2 regions of the Geodermatophilus sp. DSM 44513 genome follow, and region 2 is predicted to be linked to the other one. Evidence: riboswitches for the same ligand, from Rfam matches in the RefSeq annotation. Region 2 holds a riboswitch; the other holds the start of a gene.
The links. Region 2 has a riboswitch for thiamine pyrophosphate ahead of RTG05_RS22010 (alcohol dehydrogenase catalytic domain-containing protein). Riboswitches for the same ligand answer to the same signal wherever they lie in the genome.
Positions count from the first base shown of each region.

Region 1: another riboswitch for thiamine pyrophosphate. It lies ahead of RTG05_RS10245 (sodium:solute symporter family transporter); the one in region 2 lies ahead of RTG05_RS22010 (alcohol dehydrogenase catalytic domain-containing protein).

Region 1 is NZ_CP135963.1:2,108,935-2,114,702, forward strand. Features, by position in the region: gene RTG05_RS10235 (acyl-CoA reductase) at 1-681, opposite strand, end outside; gene RTG05_RS10240 (LuxE/PaaK family acyltransferase) at 678-1,853, opposite strand; gene RTG05_RS10245 (sodium:solute symporter family transporter) at 1,850-3,289, opposite strand; TPP riboswitch at 3,279-3,391, opposite strand; gene RTG05_RS10250 (hypothetical protein) at 3,467-3,721, opposite strand; gene RTG05_RS10255 (DUF427 domain-containing protein) at 3,960-4,754, shown strand; gene RTG05_RS10260 (oxidoreductase dimerization domain-containing protein) at 4,827-5,042, opposite strand; gene RTG05_RS10265 (phosphorylase family protein) at 5,250-5,462, opposite strand; gene RTG05_RS10270 (nucleoside phosphorylase-I family protein) at 5,587-5,768, opposite strand, start outside.
Region 2 is NZ_CP135963.1:4,567,713-4,573,480, forward strand. Features, by position in the region: gene RTG05_RS21995 (phosphatidylinositol-specific phospholipase C/glycerophosphodiester phosphodiesterase family protein) at 1-400, shown strand, start outside; gene RTG05_RS22000 (alpha/beta fold hydrolase) at 460-1,302, opposite strand; gene RTG05_RS22005 (DEAD/DEAH box helicase) at 1,446-3,164, shown strand; gene RTG05_RS22010 (alcohol dehydrogenase catalytic domain-containing protein) at 3,213-4,226, opposite strand; TPP riboswitch at 4,229-4,323, opposite strand; TPP riboswitch at 4,364-4,459, shown strand; gene thiM (hydroxyethylthiazole kinase) at 4,453-5,241, shown strand; gene thiE (thiamine phosphate synthase) at 5,238-5,768, shown strand, end outside.

The DNA of each region.
Region 1 (5,768 bases), 2.2 Mb from region 2:
CCAGTGGACGACGGCCAGGCACCGTCCCAGCCCCGGGTCCTCCTCGGCGACGGTCTGGGCGAACAGCACGGGGAACAGCGGCTCGGCGCCGGCGGACTTGCCGAGCGTCGCGGACTTGACGAGGAGGGCGCAGACCAGGTTCCAGGCGGGCAGGCCGGGCACGTTGCCGGCGAAGACCTGGGTGGTCAGCCGGGGCCCGTAGGCCCGGGAGAGGCCCCCCGCCCGGTTGGGCTGGAAGCCGTCGAGCACCAGCGGGTTGTCGAAGTCCTGGGCGAGGAAGCGCAGCAGCCGGTCCCGGCGGAAGGTCCTCAGGTGGTCCCTCAACCCGCGGCGGACCATGTCCGGGGCGTACCCGGTGATCCGCGGCAGCAGCTGCTCGGCGGTGCGGCGCTGTGGCAGGTCGGGGTCGGACCAGCGGGCCACCACGCGGCCCACCGTCTCCAGCACTTCCATCACCGGGCGGTCGGCCAGCACCTCGGCCTGGGCCCGCAGCAGCCGCTCGCACAGCACCTCGACGAGCGCCGGCGTCACCACCGGCCCGCGCAGCGGCACGTCGCCCACGCGGCGCGTCGTCCACTCCAGCGCGGCCAGCTCGGCGTCGTCCAGCTGCGGCAGGAAGCAGGCGTCCACCGCCTCGACCGGCTCCGCCCCCTCGAGCGCCCGCGGGTCCAGCAGGGTCACGACCGGCCTCCCTCGTTCGCCGCGAGCAGCTCGTCCAGGGCGAGCGAGCACCCCCGGGCCGCGCTGCCCTGCGCCCGGCCCAGCAGCACGAACCCGCCTGCCGGGCCGCCCTCCGCGAGGTGACCGACGTCCTCGGCCAGGACGGCCAGGACCGAACCGCGGTTGGCCAGGTCGTGGTGCACCAGCAACCCGCGCTGCCCCGGCGGCACCGGCCGGCCGGTGCCGGCATCCACCGCCTGCACGCGGGCCCACGGCGGCACGGCCTTGACCCGTGGTGCCGGGTCCCGCCCGAGCCACGCCCGCCGCAGGGACGTGTCGTAGTACTGGGTGCTGATCTCGGTCATCCCGTAGTAGTTGACGCACCACGCGTCCGGGACGCCCAGCCGCTGGCCGAGTGCCGTCCGCAGCGCCTCGGCCGGGACCTCCCGGGACCGGCCCTTGAAACCGCCGGTGTCCAGCACCCGGCTGCCGGGCGGCAGCCGGAACGCGGTGCCTGCCGCCTCCAGCGCGTCGAGCAGGTGCACGTAGGCGAAGGAGGTCCCCAGCAGCCCCACCGGGACGCCGTCGCGCTCGGCCGCCGCCAGGGCGGCGAGGAGCCCGTCGAGGTCCAGCCCCTCGGCGCCGACGAAGGTGCCGCTGCCGGCGGCACCGAAGGAGTCGACCAGTCGCTGCAGGAAGTACGCCAGTGAGGAGTGCGGCTGCTGCTCCGGCGGCGGGTTGAGGACCAGCAGCCGCAACTGCGCCCGGTCCGGCAGGAACCACTGCCGGAAGCCGGTGCGCAGCGAGGCGTCGTACAGGTGCAGGTGCGGGTGGTGGTTGCGCCCCCGCCGGCCCGGGTCGGTGCTGCCGCTGGTCGTGAACACCGCCGCAGCCTGCTCCGGTGGTGCGCACGACAGCGTCAGCTCCCGGAAGGCGCTCAGCGGCACCGGCGGGATCTCCCGCCAGCCGCGCACCTGCCCGGGCTCTGCGCCGCGCGCCCGGCAGTAGCGCCGGTAGGGGCGGTTGCGCTCGTACTGGTCGGCGAACAGGTCCAGTGCGAGCCGGTCGAACTCCGCCTCCTGGGCCTGCGTCGGGCCGCCGTCGTCCCGGGTCTGCGCCGACGCCTCGATCCAGGCGAGCAGCCGCCGGTCCAGCTCACCGAGCTCGGGGACCGTGGGGGACCGGCCGTTCACCGGGCCACCCGCTCGTCCACGGGCCCGTCCAGCGGCCGGACCCGGCGCGGGAGTTCCCGCAGGTCGGTGCTGCGCCGGCCGAGGAGGGAGACCAGCACCGTCACCGCGGTGGACGCCGCCAGGGCCGCGGCGAAGGGCGGCAGCGACAGGCCGTCGGCGAACGTGGCGACGTCGACCGCGGCGGCGAGGGACCCGCCGGCGACCAGACCGTGCGCCAGGGCGCCGAGGAGGCCGGCCACGGCTCCGGCGACCGCGGCGGCCGGGGTGGTGCGGCGCCACAGCCCGAGGAAGGCCGGCGCGATCGTCGCCGCGCACAGCAGGTCGGCGACCAGGAACAGCCGGAGCACCGAGATTCCCTGGAAGGCCACGAGTGCCGGCACCACGGTGAGCAGCACCACGAGCAGCCGGGCGCCGCGCAGCCCCCACCGCGGCGCCTCGGTGACCACGGCCGCGGCGAGACCGCCCTGCAGCGTGTCGACGGTGGAGGTCACCAGGGCCACCGTGAAGACCAGGACGACGACCAGCACCCACTGCTCGGCCCCGGCCAGCAGCGCGAAGAAGGGCACCGGCGGGTTGCCGAGGTCCACCGCCGAGGCCGCGGCCAGCAGGCCGACCACCCCCGCGGGCAGCACCACGAGGACGCGCATCGCGGCACCCAGCAGCGCCCCGCGGGTCAGGGCCCGCTCGTCGCGCGCGGACCACACCCGCTGCCAGTAACCGTTGTGGAACAGGCTGGTGGCCAGGACGGCGACGACCAGGGTAGCCGCCCCCTCCAGCCCCGCGCCGTCGACGGCGAGCAGCCGCCCGGCGTCCTGGGGCCCCGAGTCCGGCAGCGCGCGGACGACGGCGATACCGACCACGCCGAGCAGCAGCAGGAGCAGCCAGCCCTGCCACGCGTCGGTGCGGATGGAGGCCCGCAGTCCCCCGTGGGCGGTGTACAGCGTGGTGACCGCGGCGACGGCGACCACGCCCACCCGCGGGTCCAGGCCGGACAGGCGCCCCAGCACCGCCCCGATGGCGGTCAACTCCGCGGCCAGCGCGACGAGCATGTACCCCAGGGAGATGCCCAGCACGTACGCGTGCATGACGCGTCCGAGGCGCAGCCGCACGAACTCCACGAGGTTGTGCCCGCGGGGGAGCAGCGCCCGCAGGCGGCGGCCGAGCAGCACCAGCGCCAGCAGGGGCAGGGTGATGGCCACCGCGTAGCCCACCACTCCAGCCAGGCCCACCGAGGCGCCCACCTCCGGCGGCGCGAACAACACCCACGCGCCGACGCCGGAGGCGAAGAAGGACAGCCCGAGGGCGCCGCCGCCCTGGGTGCCCCGGGCGACGGCGAACTCCTCCAGGTCCCGGTCGCGGCCGACCCCGAGGCCCACGCCGGCGAACAACAGCAGCACGGCGGCCACGGCCACCGCGGTCAGGGCGGTGCCCACCACGTCGAGTCCCTCCGCCGGCATTACCCGGTCAGGTTCCTGCGGTCGGCGACGCGTCCAGCCGCCCTCTCAGCCCGGTCCGCCCGAGCTCCCGTGTCTGCAGGACTAACACTACCCAGGCACCGCGCGGTCGCACCGGGCGGAGGGCGCCTGCCGCGCCGGCGGGCGACCGATCAGCGGTCACCACGCGGGGGAGGGGAGCCACCCGCCGGCGGCGGCGCGGAAGTGCTCCGGGGGCAGCCGGCCGGCTCCGGCCGGGACCGACCCGAGCAGCGGGACGCCCACCCGTGGCAGGTCCGCGAGGTTGCAGCGCTCGGCCATGCCCGGCTCGGCCGGCCAGGATCCGACGACCAGGCCGGCGGGTTCCAGGCCGCGGGCGCGCAGCGCCTCGACGGTCAGTCCGGTGTGGTTCAGCGTGCCGAGCCCGGCAGCCACCACGACACCGGATGGGGTCTGGCCGTGTCGTCGCTAGACGCCGACCGACTGCCGGCGGGCCCGCCAGGTCCGGCTCCGTCCCGTCGCCCGGCCGCACCCCCCGGGCAACGGCGGCGGAGCCTGGACAGCCCCCTCGTCCCGGGGGAGGCTGGCGTGCGCGGCGTCGTCCTGGACGTCGCGACCGGCCGGCTGAGCCGGGTCCGGTGAGCCGGCGCCCGAGCAGGAGAGGAGAGGGACCGTGTCGCTGACCCTAGGCACCGGGCCGCTCGCGCGGCCGTCGGCGGGGCAGCTGAACGCCGACCTGTGGTCGGTCGCGCCCGCGCACGCGCTGTTCCTCCACCCCGTGCAGGAGCGCATCCGGGGCATCCTCGGCGGGGAGACGGTGGTGGACACAACCGGCGCGGTGATGCTGCACGAGACGGGGCTGCTGCCACGCTGGTACCTGCCAGAGGCTCACGTGGCACCGGGCGTCTTGGAGCCGAGCGACACCCGCACCACCTGCCCGTTCAAGGGCGAGGCCGTGTACTGGCACCTGGCGGTCGACGGCCGGCGCGTGGCCGACGCGGCGTGGTCCTACCCCGACCCGGTGGAGGGCTGCCCGCCGCTGGCCGGCCTGGTCTCCTTCCCCTTCGAGGCCCTGGACACCTGGCTGGTCGAGGACGACGTGCAGATCGGCCACCCGCGCGACCCGTTCCACCGGGTCGACGTCCGCCGCTCGTCCCGGCACGTGGTGGTCCGCGTGGGCGGGCAGGTGGTCGCCGAGACCGGCAGCCCGTTCGCCGTGGTCGAGACCGGCCTGCCGGTGCGCTGGTACGTGCCGGGGTCCGACGTCCGGCCCGGCGTGCTGGAGCCGAGTGCCACGACGACGGTCTGCGCGTACAAGGGCGTGGCCACCTACGAGCACGTCGTGGTCGACGGGCACCGGTACGACGACGTCGTGTGGTGCTACCGCGAGCCGCTGCCGGAGGCGCTGCCGATCGCGGGACACCGGTCCTTCCACGGGGACGGCGTGGAAGTCGCGGTCACCACCTGAGCCGCCGGTCGGGCGAGCCGAGGCAGCTCTGCAGCGGGTCCGCGACGCCCGAGGTCGGCCCGGCCCGGTCGGTCAGGACACGCCGCGCTCCTGCTCGAGCAGGCGCAGCCAAACCTCGCTGAGGGTCGGGAACTCCGGTACCGCGTGCCAGCGGGTGTCGACGGGCACCTGGCCGACGATCGCGATGGTGGCCGCGTGCAGCAGCTCGCCGACCCCAGGGCCGACGAACGTCGCACCGACGAGCAGGCGGCTGTCAGCGTCGATGACCAGCTGGGCGGTGGCGTGCACACCCTGGCCCTCCCCTGACTGCTGAGCACCGGGTGCTCGTGCTCCGCCGGGAGACCCAGACGACGGGCGGCGCCCGATGAGCGCGGCCAGCCGGGGCGGTCGGCCGGAGCCGACGCCGGCCACCCGAGCCGCGCAGACCGGTCCGACGACCGCACCCGCAGCCCGTGACGCGACGGCCCAGGAGGGCCTTGGCGACGGCACGGCCGCTCAGGGCAGCCGCTCCAGCAGCCGCACGAGGAGGCTGCCGAGACCGCTGGCCGCGGCTCTGCCGGCGGAGACGACCTCGCCGGCGTCCAGCGGCTCGCCCGTGACACCGGCTGCGGCGTTGGTGACCAGCGACAGGCCGACCACCTCCAGCCCGGCGGCGCGGGCCGCGATCGCCTCCAGTGCGGTGGACATGCCGACCAGGTCGGCGCCCATCGTGCGCAGCATGCGGATCTCGGGGTCTCGAAGTGCGGTCCCGGCAGCGCGGCGTAGACGCCCTCGGTCAGCGACGGGTCGAGCTCGCGGGCCAGGGCGCGCAGCCGCGGGGAGTACAGCGCGGTCAGGTCCAGGTGGTCGGCGATGAGGACGACCTGTCCCACCCGGTGGTCGGGACGCAGCCGCCTGCGGCGTTGGTCAGCACGACGGTGCGTACGCCGGCCGTGGGTGCCGTCCGCACTCCGTGCACGACCGGTTCCACGCCGCGACCCTCGTAGAGGTGCGTACGCCCCAGGAAGAGCAGCA
Region 2 (5,768 bases):
CACCGCGGTCATCAGCGGCAACCGCGACCTGCCGGCCATGGCCGCGCAGCGCACCCGCTTCGCCGGCTACGACGGCCGGCTGGCCGACCTCGGGTCCGGGCTGCCGGCCACGCTGGTGCCGCTGGTCAGCGACAACTGGACCCGGCACTTCACCTGGCTGGGCATCGGCCCGATGCCGGAGGCCGAGCGGGCGCGGCTGCGGGAGATCGTGGCCGAGGCGCACGCCGAGGGGTACCGGGTGCGCTTCTGGGCCACGCCGGACCTGCCCGGACCGCAGCGCGACGCGCTGTGGGGCGAGCTGGTGGCCGCCGACGTCGACCACCTCAACACCGACGACCTGCCCGGGCTGCAGGCGTTCCTGCTCGAGGAGGACCCGCAGGAGCAGCGGGCCGCGGCCTGACCGGGTCCTGAGCGACCGGCGCCGGGCCGGGACGGCGACGTCCCGGCCCGGCGCACGGCTCAGGACTCGACGCGGTCGAGGAAGGCCCGCACCGACTGCAGGAAGACCTCGGGCTGCTCGGAGTGCACCCAGTGGCCGGCGCCCTTCACCCGCACCAGCCGGGTGTTCGGGAACAGCTCCTCCATGCGCGCGCGGTCCTGCGGGAGCACGTAGTGGGAGGTGGCGCCGGCGAGCCACAGCACCGGCCCGTCGTAGCGGGCGCCCGGCGGCGGCTCGGGGAAGCCGCGCAGCTCACCGAGGTCGCGCTCGAGCACCGCCAGGTTCAGCCGCCAGCGCCAGCCGCCGTCGGGGCCCACCCCGTCGCGCACCAGGGACTGCAGCAGGAACGAGCGCACCATCGTGCTGGGGACGGCGTCCCGCAGCGCGGCGTCGGCGTCCTCGCGGGTCTCCAGCCGGTCGAGGTCCACGGCGCGCATCGCGGCGATGAAGGCGGCGAACGGCGAGGCCTCCTCGTCGGGGTCGCCGGTGCGACCGCCGGAGACCGGGTACTCCACCGGGGCGACGTCGACGACGACCAGCGCGCGCAGCAGCTCCGGGTGCCGCAGCGCCAGCTGCATGGCCACCTTGCCGCCCATCGAGTGCCCGACGAGGGTGACCGGCTCCCCGGACGAACGCAGCTCCACGGCCAGCAGCTCGGCCATGTCGACGTAGTCGACCCGGTCGGTCCACGGCGAGTGCCCGTGGTTGGGCAGGTCCAGCAGGGTGACCCGGTGGTCGCCCGCCAGGCCCTTGGCGATCGTCGTCCAGTTCCGGCCCTGGCCGAACAGGCCGTGCACGAACGCCACCCGCGGCCCGGCGTCCCCCAGCGTCCGGGCGTGCAGCCGTTCCTCCGCGTCGGTCACCGGGTCATCGCACCACAGCCGGACACGACGCCACGCGGCTCACGGTCCGGCGGGGCGCCACCGGACCGGCGCCGGGCCGACGCACCATCCCTGCGGCGGCCCGGCTCCCCGGGCCACCGCCGGAGGAGAGGAGCACCGCGACCGTGCCCGGACGGCGACGCCGGACCACCAGCCGCTCCACGGGCACCACCACGACCTCGCGCCGGAAGGCGCCCGCCCGCCGCACCGCGCAGCCCGCCGCCGAGCGGCCGGTCGCCCGGCCGGGGGAGCGGGTGTGGGTGCTCGCCGTGCCCTTCCGCGCCCCGGCGCCGGGCGCGCAGTGGCACGCGGAGCTGCAGGCGCACGTGTGGGTCGGCCGCGAGCTGCCCCCGGCGCTGGCCGCCTACGACCCGCCGCCGTACACCCTCGAGCGGTTCCTCGAGGACGAGCTCAACGACACCCCCCGCCCGGTGCCGCCCGGCCGGCCGCTGGTCCCGCGCGAGGAGCAGTGCACCGGCGCGGAGGCCGTGGTCGCCTCCGCCGCCGCCGGGCACCGGGTCTTCCTGCTCGGCGACGACCCCGGCGTGGGCAAGACCGGCACCGCCGTCCTGGCCGCCCGTGAGGTCTGCGAGGCCCGCGGCGGCGACCGGGTGCTGGTCGTCGCCGACCGCCCGGCCGCGATCACCGTCCCGCACTGGACCCGCTCGATCGCCGGCTTCGGCGACGGCGGCCTGCGCTGGTGCGTCACCACCTGGGACCGGCTGGCCAAGGTCGCCGGCCTGCGGTTCGACGTCGTCATCGCCGACGAGGCGCACATGGTCCGGCACACGACCACCCAGCGGTGGAAGCACTGGCGGGCCGTCTCCGGCGCCGGCCGGGTGAGGGACGTGCCGTTCGTCGTCGCCGCGACCGCCACCCCGGCGCACACGCCGCTGGAGCTGCCCTACCTCGCGCCGCAGTTCGCCCAGCGGCACGGCGACCCGCTGCGCGCCTGGGCGGACCTGCCCGCGAGGCTCGCCGAGCACGGGTTCCACGTGGAACGTGGGCGGTACGGGTGGGCGTGGACCGAGGACGCCGACGCCCGCCGCGCGGACCTGGCCCGGCTGCAGGGCTGGCTGGCCGGCGGGGACCCGCCCGCCACGCTGCACCGCCCGGCGCCGTGGGGTCCGGTGTCGGTCACCGGAACGCCGGTCGCACTCACCCCGGCCGAGCGGACCGCCTACGAGTCGGAGTGGCAGGAGTTCCGGGCGGAGATGCAGCTGGCCCGCCGCGCCCGGCAGACCGCGCGCGGGCGGGCGGCGCTGCTGCGGTTCCGGCAGAAGGCCGGGCTGATCCGCGCGCAGGCCACCGTCGACTGGGTGCGGGCCCAGGTGGAGGCCGAGCGCCAGGTCGCGGTGTCGGTGGAGTTCGTGGAGACGGCCGCCGATCCCATCCGCGAGGCGCTGCAGGACTCCGGCGTCGCGGTGGCGTCGATCTACGGGCGCGACCGCTTCGACGTCGAGGCCGAGCGGTTGCGCTTCCAGACCGGGGTGGCGCCGGTGTGCGTGTTCACCGTGACGGCGTCGATCAGCCTGCACGCTGGCGAGCTGCTGCCCGGCGGGGCGACGGCGTCCACCACCCCGCGGGTCGGACTGTTCCACCAGCCGCGGTTCTCCGGCATCCAGGCCCGCCAGGTCACCGGCCGCACCCACCGCGACGGCCAGGTCTCCCCGTGGCGGGTGGCCTTCGCCGCGGACACCGTGGAGGAGCAGGTGGCCCGGGTGATGGTGGAGCGGCTGGCGGTCAGCGGCTCGACCGCGGGCGCGGACACCTCCGCGCTGCGGGAGGTCGCCGAGCTGCTGGACGCCGACTGGCTGCCACCGGCCACCCTCACCGACGGCTGACCCGCGCGGGCCGCCACCGGGACGAGCGGACGGCGGAGCGACGGGTGGTCAGGGCACGAGCACCGCGCGGCCCACGACGCGGCCGGCGCGCAGGTCCTCGAGCACCCGCGGGGCGTCGGCCAGCGGGTGCGTGCTCACGCTGGTGACCAGCCGGCCGCGGGCGGCCAGCTCCAGGGCCTCGACCAGCTCGGCGCGCCGGTTGCCGACGGAGGTGACGATCCGCTGCTCGGGCACCACCATCGCCAGCGGGTCGACCTCCACCCGCTCGGCGGAGTAGCCGACGTAGACCAGCGTGCCGCGCTTGCCCAGGGCGGCCAGCGCGGCGGCGCCGGTCTCCCGGGTGCCGACCAGCTCGAACACGACGTCCGCCCCACGGCCACCGGTGGCCTCCCGGACGGCGCCGGCGACGTCCCCGGCCGACGCGTCCACGGTCACCGCGGCGCCCAGCTCGCGGGCCAGCTCCAGCCGCCGTGCCGACCGGGCCACCGCGACCACCCGCGCGCCGGCCTCCCGCAGCACCTGCACCAACGCCAGCCCGACCCCGCCGACGCCGTACACGACGGCGTCCGACCCGGGCCGCACGCCGGCGACCGACACCGCGTGCAACGCCGTCGTCCCGCTGCAGCACAGCGTGGCCGCGGTGGGCAGGTCCACCCCCGCCGGCACGGGCACCACCGACGAGGCCGGGACGGCGACCTGCTCGGCGAACCCCCCGTCGGTGGCGAACGCGAGGAAGCCCAGCGGCGCGTCGCACAGGTGGTCGTCGCCGGCCCGGCACCAGCGGCACCGGTGGCAGGCGTGCAGGTAGTGGACGGCGACCCGGTCACCCACCGCGACGCCGTCGACCCCCTCGCCGAGCGCGGCCACCACCCCGGCGACCTCGTGGCCCAGGGTGATCGGGGTGCGGGCCGGGGTGAGCAGGCCGTCGAGGAAGTGCAGCTCGGTGCCGCACACCCCGGCCGCGGCGACGTCGAGCAGCACCTCGCCCGGACCGGGGCGAGGGGACTCGACGTCCTCGACGGTCAGGGGGTGTCCCACCCCGGAGAAACGGACAGCACGCACGCAACGGCCTCCCTACGCCGGCACGACCCGGACAGGTTCGGACGGTCGGCGGCCCCAGCCGCCCTCTCAGCCCGCTCGGCGCGGGCTCCCGTGGTCAGGGCCGGGACGCTACCGGGCCGACCGGCCGGTGTTACGTTCGGCTCGGCACGGGGTGTCCCCTCCCGGGGACTGAGAGCACACCCGTCGAACCTGCTCCAGTTCGCACTGGCGAAGGGATGTCACCGGCATGCCGGTCCTCGACCTGCGGGCCGCCTCCGCGGCGCTGCGCACCCGCACCCCCCTGGTGCACTGCCTGACCAACACCGTCGTGCAGACCGTCACCGCCAACGCCCTGCTGGCCGTCGGCGCCGCGCCGGCGATGGTGGACGCCCCGGAGGAGGCCGGCGACTTCGCCGCGGTCGCCTCCGCGGTGCTGGTCAACGTGGGCACCGTCTCCGCCCGCACCGCCGAGGCCATGCGGCTGGCCGCCCGCGCGGCCGGGACGGCCGGCACGCCGTGGGTGCTCGACCCGGTCGCGGTCGGCGGGCTGGCGTTCCGCACCGGACTGGCCGCCGAGCTGGTGGGGCTGCGGCCGACCGTCGTCCGCGGCAACGCCTCGGAGGTCATGGCGCTGGCCGGCGCGGGCGCCGGCGGCCGCGGCGTGGACAGCACCGACAGCGCCGAGGACGCCGCGAAGGCCGCCGCCGAGCTCGCCGCCCGCACCGGCGGGGTGGTCGCGGTCAGCGGCGCGGTCGACCTGGTCACGGACGGGCGGCGCACGGTCCGCGTCGGCGGCGGCTCGGCGCTGCTCACCCGCACCACCGGTGCCGGCTGCGCGCTGGGCGCCCTGGTCGCCGCCTACGTGGCCGCCACCGGCGACCCGCTCACCGGGGCGGTCGCCGCGCACGCGCACGTCGCCGTCGCCGCCGAGCGCGCCGCGGCGGTGGCCGGCGGCCCCGGCACCTTCACCCCCGCCTGGCTCGACGCGCTGGACGCCGTGGACGGCGACGCGCTGGCCGCGGCCGACGTCCGATGAGCAGGGCGTTCGACCCGACCCTCTACCTGGTCACCGACACCGCGCTGTGCCGCCCCCGCCCGGTGGCCGACGTCGTCCGCGCGGCCGTGGCCGGTGGCGTCACCACCGTCCAGGTCCGGGACAAGACCGCCGCCCGCCGCGAGCTGCTGGCGCTCACCCGGGCGGTGCAGGACGCGCTGGCCGGCCGGCCCGACGTCGCGCTGTGGGTCAACGACGCGGTCGACGTCGCGCTGCTCGCCGGGGCCGACGGCGTGCACCTCGGCCAGGACGACCTGCCCCCCGCCGAGGTGCGGGCCCTGCTCGGTCCCGACCGGCTGCTCGGGTTCAGCGTCTCCTCCGTCGCCGAGCTCGACGTCGCCCGCGCCCTGCCGCCCGGCACCGTCGACCTGGTGGGCATCGGCCCGGTGTGGTCGACGCCGACCAAGCCCGACGCCGGCACCGCGCTCGGCCCGGACGGCGTCCGCGCGCTGGCCGACGAGGCCCGGGCCGCGGGGTTCACCACCGTCGCGATCGGCGGCATCGACGCC